DNA from 3 places in the Pseudoalteromonas sp. B131b genome. Region 3 is predicted to be linked to each of the others. Evidence: predicted binding sites of a transcription regulator. Region 3 holds the regulator's gene; each other region holds the start of a gene.
What was found. Region 3 encodes LexA, which represses DNA repair genes until DNA is damaged. Its sites were predicted from a motif close to TACTGTATNNNNATACAGTA; they were not measured.
Positions count from the first base shown of each region.

Region 1: the regulator LexA is predicted to act here: its motif matches at 1,087-1,106, upstream of P4S65_RS11050 (SulA-like leucine-rich domain-containing protein).
Region 2: the regulator LexA is predicted to act here: its motif matches at 1,684-1,703, upstream of uvrD (DNA helicase II).

Region 1 covers NZ_JARLUZ010000001.1:2,386,217-2,389,508, reverse strand. The annotation lists gene P4S65_RS11060 (NCS2 family permease) at 1-258, opposite strand, end outside; gene P4S65_RS11055 (tetratricopeptide repeat protein) at 376-840, shown strand; gene P4S65_RS11050 (SulA-like leucine-rich domain-containing protein) at 1,131-1,565, shown strand; gene P4S65_RS11045 (YchJ family protein) at 1,603-2,082, shown strand; gene P4S65_RS11040 (DUF6172 family protein) at 2,688-2,990, opposite strand; gene P4S65_RS11035 (VC2046/SO_2500 family protein) at 3,249-3,292, opposite strand, start outside.
Region 2 covers NZ_JARLUZ010000001.1:751,384-754,675, reverse strand. The annotation lists gene uvrD (DNA helicase II) at 1-1,619, opposite strand, end outside; gene P4S65_RS03580 (hypothetical protein) at 1,922-2,146, shown strand; gene P4S65_RS03575 (YacL family protein) at 2,263-2,631, shown strand; gene dut (dUTP diphosphatase) at 2,729-3,184, shown strand; gene P4S65_RS03565 (dCTP deaminase domain-containing protein) at 3,205-3,292, shown strand, end outside.
Region 3 covers NZ_JARLUZ010000001.1:1,132,608-1,135,899, forward strand. The annotation lists gene P4S65_RS05280 (M12 family metallo-peptidase) at 1-1,200, opposite strand, end outside; gene lexA (transcriptional repressor LexA) at 1,464-2,081, shown strand; gene coxB (cytochrome c oxidase subunit II) at 2,549-3,292, shown strand, end outside.

The sequences.
Region 1 (3,292 bases), 1.3 Mb from region 3:
TGTAAAAAATGCATTTAACCCCATTCCAGGCGCTAATGCTAAAGGATAATTAGCCCACAATCCCATAATAAAACAACCAATAGCAGCTGCAATACAAGTTGCTACAAAAGCAGCTCCCTGATCCATTCCAGCCTCTGCTAACATGGCAGGGTTAACAAATACAATGTAAACCATTGTGATAAATGTAGTAATACCCGCAATGCATTCACGGCGGACTGATGAGCCATTCTCACTAATTTTAAATAAAGCTTCGAGCATAATAGACTTATGGTTGTAAAAAGTGGCAATATTTTAACATAAAAATCATCTTTTACAGGACATTTTACCTTGCGATATACTAAACTATTGACTTAGTTACATAACGAATGAGTGAGCATGATAAAAACAACACCGACAGGCCAAGATTTAGAGCAGCAGTTAGACAATATACTGTCCTTTGTCACGCAACCTAGCGACACTAACTCAACGCCAACTAACGAAAATAGTCAGCAAAATACACTGAACAAAGCACTGTATTATTTAAAAAACAATCAAAATGCACTTGCTGCGAAGTGGATGCGTTTAGCTGCGATGTCTGGAGAACTTCGAGCACAATTTTACTTAGGACTATTTTTTGTAAAAGGCCAAGGTGTTCCGCAAAGTGTATTTCATGCGGTTGCATGGCTAAGCTTATCAAGTAGTCAAGGTCACGAACCAGCAACTACTGCATTAACTGACTTGCGTAAACACATTGAAACTAAACGCTTTAAAGATGCCCAATGCTACGCTGCAAGTTTATATGAACAAATTCACCAATTGCAGTTTTCTCACCTAATACCAAATAACGCTAACGAAGAGTAAATTACACATACGAAACTATGCTGTAATTTACACATGAAATCATTATTTAAAGCTGCCATATCAACCTTCAACAGGTGTATACAGTATTCAACACAATAATGCACAGTTGGAAACAACAACATAAAGGTAAATTTAAATCATTAAATATTAATAACTTAAAAAAATGACAATTTAAAAAAAGTCTAAATCTTAAATTATCGTACAAAAAAATAGCAAAAAACACTTGCACACAAACACTGTATAAACTACTGTATGTAAATACTGTATAAAAACCCAGTTAGTGAGGCGATATGTTACAACCAATTACCATACGAACAGTTAAAAGCTACCAACAAGACAATAAAAGCGATTGTGTTAATTTAATTGAAATTGAAGATGAAATTTCGGCAACATTTGAGCTATTAAAAGTATTACATCAATACAATAGCTTAAATGCTTGGACATTATTAATCGCACCCGATCACGTCCCTAGTAAAGCGCTACTTGATTCGTGCTCTATCGATACGAGTAAATTACTCGTTATTAGACAAAAACACTTAGTGAATCTAGAGTACGTATTAAATTCGGCTTTACACAACGGTAATTTTGCAGCTGTAATTACTTGGACTGATATAGTTAATAACCAGCTATTAACTAGCTTATCTCTGGATATGAGTAAGACAAATACAAAGTTATATTGCTTCACGAAAAACAAACAAACCACAGAGATATTACTAGCTCAATAATCTTGTTAAACTAACATTTTAGCTTTACACCAAAATTATGACCTCACTGAATAAAACATTATGTCTTTGTGGCAGCCAACAAGATTATGTTGACTGCTGCGAACCTTTTCATTTGGCAATACAGCATCCTCAAACACCAGAGCTACTTATGCGCTCTCGTTATAGTGCTTATGCACTCAAAAATGCTAAGTATATTTATCAAACATATACACCAGATAAACAGCCCGAAAACCCCGTTAAAGAAATTAAAGAATTTGCAGATGGTTGCCGCTTTATAAAACTGACAATTATAGACTCAGGGCACGATGATAGTCAGGGTTTTGTAGAATTTAAAGCGCACTACTTTTATGATAATTTATACTGTGAATTGCACGAACAATCAAAATTCATTAAAGAAAAAAATCAGTGGAAATATTCTGACGGCGTTATATTACCTGTTGCAGATATAAAAATTGGCAGGAACGATGATTGCCCATGTGGCAGTACTAAAAAGTATAAAAAGTGCCATAGCCTATAAACCTCAACTTACCCAGGCATCAGGTATTTTGAAACACACTAATTAGTTAAATGATATGTACTCTAGTTTTGTACATATTATTTAACTTAATGTGGCGCATACACACGAAAAGTTATTTATTTCCAAAAAACTCAGCGTCTCTAAATAAAATTTTATACCAATCTGCTTATGTATGGGGTCTATTTAACGTTAAGAAAATTACGCTAGAACTAGGCAAAAGTTTTTGTATCTAGTTGTTCTAAATAAAAAATTTTAACGACGTTATAGTGCAATTTAATTCGTTAAATTGATCAAAGATTTATGCAGGTTGGTATTATAGGGTTATTAGATAATTTATATTGTTCAAATACTTATACCAACTCTTTTAATTAAGTGATCTATTTTTAGATAACAGAATCGTGTCGATAACAAGACAAAAAATCGTTATTTAATTGTCCTATATCAGAAATTTTTAACGCCGTTAGCGTCAGATTTAATCCCTCAAACTGATTAAGCATGATTGCGGATTGGTTGGTTAGTATTATTCAGATTGATATTAAAACCCACATAACAAAAATGGACCACTTGGGTCCATCTCTACTTTACGAGTACTTAAAATTTAAGAGTTACTCGTCGTCATCTAAATCAGCTTGTTGACGCTGTGCCGGCTTTGCTAAAATCTCTACGTAGAAAGACTTTAAATCTTGCTTTTCGATGTCGCTGATATGATTGCTAATCTCTGCAACGTGCACTACTTGAGCATCTTCAGCTGTATTACCAAACTTACAGTCAAATGCCCAGTAATCAGCATCTTCAGGTAGCGTTTTATTACGTTCTCTTTTCAAATATTTTTTCACTTCGTGCTTTGCAGCATCGACCATACGAGGGTATTTGATTTTCTCGTGATTCAGCGTGAATGTTTTCTTCATTACGTTCCTAATTACCTTGGTTTAATGATAACGGCATTTCATGTCATACCATTTGACATCATTATAGCAATTGCATTAAATTTTTGGATGGTTTTTTTAAACTAAATCAATTTTTAGGCAATTAACATTATAAATAGCTACAAAGCCTCTCTTTTTAGCCATCATTATTATAAAAATGACCATTTAAAGCTTGTTTTACTGGGCCTGACATAAGCTGATTTGAAATCGTAGATAGATAAATTATTTTGTAGGTCAATATTATGCTGTAGCTAAGTGAAGCGGTTGATGTAATGATTCACCAT
Region 2 (3,292 bases), 380 kb from region 3:
GACTCAAGTGATGTATGCGCTAAAAAGCCTTGTAGTGGTGAGCTGTACTCTTCGTCTTCAGGTAGCTCATACTGATCACACGCGCTAATTAGCTCTTCTAAGTTTTCTACGCGAGCACGGCCTTTTTCACCTTTTTCGGCTTGGTACATTGCCATCAAGCCTGAGGTTTGAATTGTGTACTTAGCTTGCTCATGCAAAGTTAAATCGCTAATTTTATCTTCTATTTGTTCAACGAGTTCTACAAACTTACTTACTGCGCCAGAAGCACGACCAGATAAATGCTGTTGTTCTACAATTGCTTTTGCGGCATACCAAAGCGGTAACGATTCTGCTCGAGCGCAGTCGCGTATATGGCTCAATGTTTTATCGCCAATACCGCGTGCTGGTGTATTAATTACACGCTCAAATGCGGCATCGTCTTGACGATTACCTACTAGGCGTAAGTACGACAACGCATCTTTAATTTCTTGTCGTTCGAAGAATCGCATACCACCATAAATACGGTATTTTAAGCCTTCTTGTAGCATGGCTTCCTCGAGTACACGAGATTGCGCGTTACTACGGTATAAAATTGCGGCATCTTGTAGTGCATTACCTGCATTTAACCAGCTTCGTAGTTTGCTACTTACAAAGCGTGCTTCGTCTAATTCATTAAATGCCGCATAAATAGAAATTGGCTCGCCATCGTTACCGTCGGTCCATAAGCTTTTACCCATACGCTCTGAGTTATTTTGAATTAATGCATTAGACGCTTTCAAAATAGTTGCTGTTGAACGGTAGTTTTGTTCAAGACGAATGGTTTCTGCGCTAAAGTCAGTTAAAAATCGTTTAATATTTTCGATTTTAGCACCGCGCCAACCGTAAATACTTTGGTCATCGTCGCCTACAATCATGATACTGCTTGTATCGCCTGCAAGTAACTTTAACCATGCATATTGAATGGTATTTGTATCTTGGAACTCGTCTACTAGCATATGTGCAAAGCGTTGCTGGTAATGACGTAGTAACGTAGGGTTATTTTTTAACACTTCGTAGCTGCGTAGTAATATTTCGGCAAAATCAACTAAGCCAGCTCTGTCACAGGCTTCTTGATAGGCGGCGTAAACACGCAGCATCATTTGCTCGTTAATATCGTATGCTTGAATATCTTTAGGGCGAAGTGCTTCATCTTTTTTGGCGCTAATGTACCAGCCAAATTGTTTAGCAGGCCATTTTTTATCATCGATATTCATCGATTTTAATAAGCGCTTGATCATCCGAAGTTGATCGTCAGAGTCTAAAATTTGAAAGGCTTCAGGTAAGTTAGCTTCACGGTGATGAGCACGTAAAATACGATGCGACAAACCATGGAACGTACCAATCCACATACCACCTACAGGGGCTTTTAGTGTTTCTTCAACGCGGCTGCGCATTTCTTTAGCCGCTTTATTAGTAAAGGTTACGGCAAAAATACTGTAAGCAGATGCTTGCTCAACTTGCATAAGCCACGCAATACGATGAACTAACACTCGTGTTTTACCAGACCCAGCACCTGCTAACACCAGCATGTTTTGTAGTGGGGCTGCAACGGCATCGCGTTGTTTGTCATTTAAGCCATCGAGTAATTGTGAAACGTCCATCGTTACGCCTTTTTAATCAATATTGTGGGCAGTATAACAGGTGTTTTTGTTAGGCTAAATAAAATACTGTTTTTATAAACAGCTATTTATAAAATAGCCTTAAAAACGAGTAACTTGCTAATTTTTTGAACAAACAAAAAGCGTAAACGCACAATAAAAATTGCTAATTTGACCTAAAGTTAGCAAAATTTACTAACTCTCTAAATTCAGGGTAATTTAACTATTTGATTTGTAAGCTTTAATAAATTGGCATAGAGTGTGTAAGTAAATAATTATAAAATCAAATAAATACAGAGGTTAGTATGGCAGATCAAGGTTCCGGCGGTAACGTAATCGCAGCATTATGTAATATATTTTTTCCTGGTTTAGGTCAGTTAGTGCAAGGGCGTATTTTAGCGGCTATATTTTTTGCACTCGCTATTATAATAAGTTACGCACTAATTTATGTGCTTGTAGGTTTTGTACTTGTGCCTATTATTTACTTATGGTCGATCATTGACGCAGCGCGTTATAGATCGCGAAGTTAACGGTTTTAAAGTTGAGTAAAATAGCGCCCATGTGGCGCTATTTTACTTTATATGTCCTGTGGTTTACGGGCGTTTACGTATATAATTACGCAATCAAAGATTTACAGGCAAACCCTATGGAATATCAATTTATTCGCGATCCTATTAGCGGGTTACGTATTAAAATAAGCAGTGAACACGCCATTATTGGTCGCTGGCTAAACGAAGAAATAGGCAAAGATAAAGTCGCCATGGTGCAAGCGCTTATTACATCGGTGAGCTCAAGCTATGAGCCGCTAACGCTAAAAGGCCAAGAAATAGATCTAATATTAACGAAAGACGAAGCACTGTTTGAAGCGCATGCGCTTCATCAAGACAGCGAAGACCTAATAGCGTATCAAGATGACGATTTAGCGCTTGAAGAAAATGGTTTAAGCAGTGGTTGTGGCTTTGAAGATTTCATTGATTTAATTGATTCATGGCATGAGTTTACGACGTCACGATAAACATAACCAGCACACTAATAAAAATATACAGCAATGCACAATCAGCATTTTATCTGTATTATTCTGTTTATAAACTTATTCAAAGTAGAAAGTGAAAATGAGAAATATTGATTTAAAAATTATAGATAAGCGCCTAGGCACTGAATTCCCATTACCAAAATATGCAACAGAAGGTTCTGCTGGTATTGACCTTAGAGCTTGTATTGAAGCCGATCTAGTTTTAGAGCCAGGCCAAGTTGAGCTAATTCCATCTGGTTTTGCTGTACATATGAAAGATAATGGTCTTGCCGCTACTATAATCCCTCGCTCAGGATCTGGTCATAAGCATGGCTTAGTCATGGGTAATTTAGTTGGGCTTATTGATTCAGATTATCAAGGGCAAATATTTATTTCTCTTTGGAATCGCAGTAATAAAACATATACAGTTGAAGTGGGTGAAAGAATAGCTCAGCTTGTGTTTGTACCGATTGTACAAGTAGGTTTTAACGTTGTTAACGAATTTGATGCGACTGAGCGTGGTGAAGGTGGTTTTGGTAGTTCAGGTAAAAGCTAACTAAATACTAAGGATAGTCTATGATACTTGCAAAGGATTTAGAAAATAGAAGAATAGATATAGCTCCTCTGTGCACTGATTCGGCAGAGCAGGTTTCTGTTGATCTTA
Region 3 (3,292 bases):
CAGTGTATTGTTATTTACCGGTGGGCTAGATGCAGATCTAAAATTTGCAATTGTGGGGTTTGTTAAATTTAAGACTCTAGCGTTATCGTGTTTTGATGGAGTTCCCATAACACTTCCGCTGTATGATTTGTTTGGATTTGACCAGTAATTGATTCTTGTGCAGTTATTTGTGCAGTTATAAGCCATTACTGAACGCCATTGTGATTGAGGTTGCTGATAACCATGGCCGAACGAATAAGGAGATGTTGATGGATCGTTTTCAGGGTTATGACGAGCACCTTGTAAATGACCAATTTCATGACCGAAAGAGTAATAGCCGGTTGCACAGTCATAATCAACCATCGCAAATGCGCTGTTAGCATTTGCACCAATTGCTTTGGCTTGGCCACAGTAGCCGTTAACGTCGTTTATTAATATGACTACATCAGCACCGTATTGATCTCGTAGTGTGTGCGCTTCATCCATATAACCATCGTTTTTGGTAGCTAAACGATTTAAATCCGTACCTGAATTTGTAGCTTCAGTATAATTAACTCGGCTTACATGGGCCAAACTAACAACTGCGTTGACACCTGAGTTTTGGTAACCCTGATTAGTTTCTACTATTGCAAGATCAATCAAGCTATTAATATCACTAGATTTTTGTTCTGCGGCTGGGGTGTATAAAACGAGTAAGCTAATATTGCTTTGCGCGTTAGTTGCCATAGCTGTTTGGAAGCTTTGTTCTGTTAAAATTTGTTCACTGATTGAAATAGTGTTGCTAGATTGCTGATAATCGGGTGCATGCTCAGCAGGTTGCTTGGCAGGATCTAATTCAATAAAATTATGACCAGAATGTTTATTCGGTTGCAATTTATAAACATGTTCATTTACCTTTATCGTACCAGAAATCCCCTTTGTAGATTTTATCAGTGTTACTTCGTCACCATCTAAGCTTTTACCTACCCAAATTAAGTTACCAGTTGCTGATGTACTTGCTGTACTTTTGATAAATTCAATGTCACTTCCCTGAACAGGTAAAAAGAATGCATTGGTTTTTGCGCTTAGTTCGAAAAGCGGTTGTCCAAATTGAGATTGAGCATTACCTTCTTTATTAATGTTTTGCGTAAAGTTAGAGTGCTGCACTTCGAAAAGTGGGACTTGGGCATACGCATAGCCGCTAAACAATAAGCCAATAAACAATGGTGAATATTTTTTCATTTGATAATCCTTTTAAGTGTTTGTACACATAAAGTGTACATGTTAATAAGTTGTTTTCAATTTATTAACATGTGGCTGTCATCAAATTAGCCCTTAATCGTAAATATAAAGATACAAATGTTTATTTTATGTAAGCAGTCGTTGTTTCTACATAAGTGTAAAAGTGATTTATTAACAGCAAGCAATCAATGTAATTTAAATTTGCGATTTTTATTTAACTGTATATACTCACAGTTAAATGTACTGTATGGAAAACCAGTTGTATGCGACCATTAACGAAGCGCCAAGCTCAAATTCTCGAATTAGTTAAAGTTTTTATTAAAGACACTGGTATGCCTCCTACACGTGCTGAAATTGCACAAACATTAGGCTTTAAAAGTGCCAATGCTGCTGAAGAGCATTTAAAAGCGCTTGCTAAAAAAGGTGCTATTAAGATGAAACCAGGTGCAAGCCGAGGTATTCAACTTGTTGAGGAAGAAGAGCCTGAACAGTTAGGTTTACCTCTTATCGGGCGAGTCGCAGCGGGAGAGCCTATTTTGGCGCAAGAGCACGTTGAGAGTCATTGTAAAATTGATCCATTAATGTTTAAACCAGCTGCTGATTTTTTATTGCGCGTTAACGGTATGAGCATGAAAGATATAGGTATTATGGATGGTGATTTGTTAGCTGTGCATAAAACTCAAGTTGCAGAAAATGGACAAGTTGTAGTTGCTCGTGTTGATGATGATGTTACCGTAAAGCGGTTTGAAAAAGCAGGCCGAAAAGTATTATTGCATGCTGAGAATGACGACTTTTCGCCAATTGAAGTTGATCTAGAAAATGAATCTTTTAATATAGAAGGTTTAGCCGTTGGAGTTATAAGAAACGCTGATTGGATGTAGTTTTTAATTTATTTTTATAAATGCGTGCTTTTTAGCACGCATTTTTGTTTTAACATTAGCACTAAAAATATGACGTAAACAGCCAACTAATTATTTTAGCTGTAAATTTTTTTGCACTTATATTTCCCCCTCCGAATACGTTAAACCCCTTTGTTTTGCTCATATTTTGAACTTCCTGTTGACTAGTTGATTACTGACTTTTTATTAATTACTCAATATCACCTGATTGTTTTTTATACTAAAACTTGCTTGTTGTTCGTTTTTTAGCTAATTATTAATGTGCTGAGCTAATAATAACTCACAGCTTTTTAGTTTTGAGAACACACAATATACACAAACTCGTTGTTGGCGCAGCAAAACCAATCAATATTAAATAAGATTGGCTAAAAAAATAAAAATAACGAATTGGCGTTTAAGCCGTATGCCTCTTCGCTTTGCATTCGCAATAGCATCAAAGGAGCCGTCACATGGGTAAACTGACCTCTACCTTGTGGCTTATATTATGTGTTTTTTCGCACTCAGTTTTGGCGAACAGCCAATACAATATGCGCAAAGGCGTAACCGATATAAGCAATAATGTATATCAGCTGCACATGACCATATTTATAATATGTTGTGTGATTGGGGTGATAGTGTTCGCAATTATGTTTTGGGCACTTATTCATCACCGTAAATCTAAAGGGGCTGTACCTGCCCAATTTCACGAAAGCACTAAAGTAGAAATACTTTGGACTGCAATTCCGTTTGTTATTTTAATTGCTATGGCAGTACCAGCCACTAAAACCCTTATTGCAATGGAAGATGCCAGCAAAGCTGATCTCACTATTAAAATTACGGGTTCGCAATGGAAATGGCATTATGAATATATGGGCGAAGATGTAGAGTTCTACTCTATTTTGTCTACCCCGCAAGATGAAATAGCGAATCTTGCAGATAAAAACCCTAACTACTTACTTGAGGTTGATAAGCCTCTTGTACTGCCAATAAATCAAAAAGTACGATTTTTAATGACTTCTGATGATGTTATTCACTCTTGGTGGGTACCTGATTTTGCAGTTAAAAAAGATGCGAACCCCGGCTTTATAAACGAAACATGGACCAATATTAACGAAGAAGGTACTTACCGAGGCCAATGTGCCGAGCTGTGTGGTAAAGATCATGGCTTCATGCCTGTTGTGGTGGTTGCTAAATCTGAGGCTGATTTTAAAACA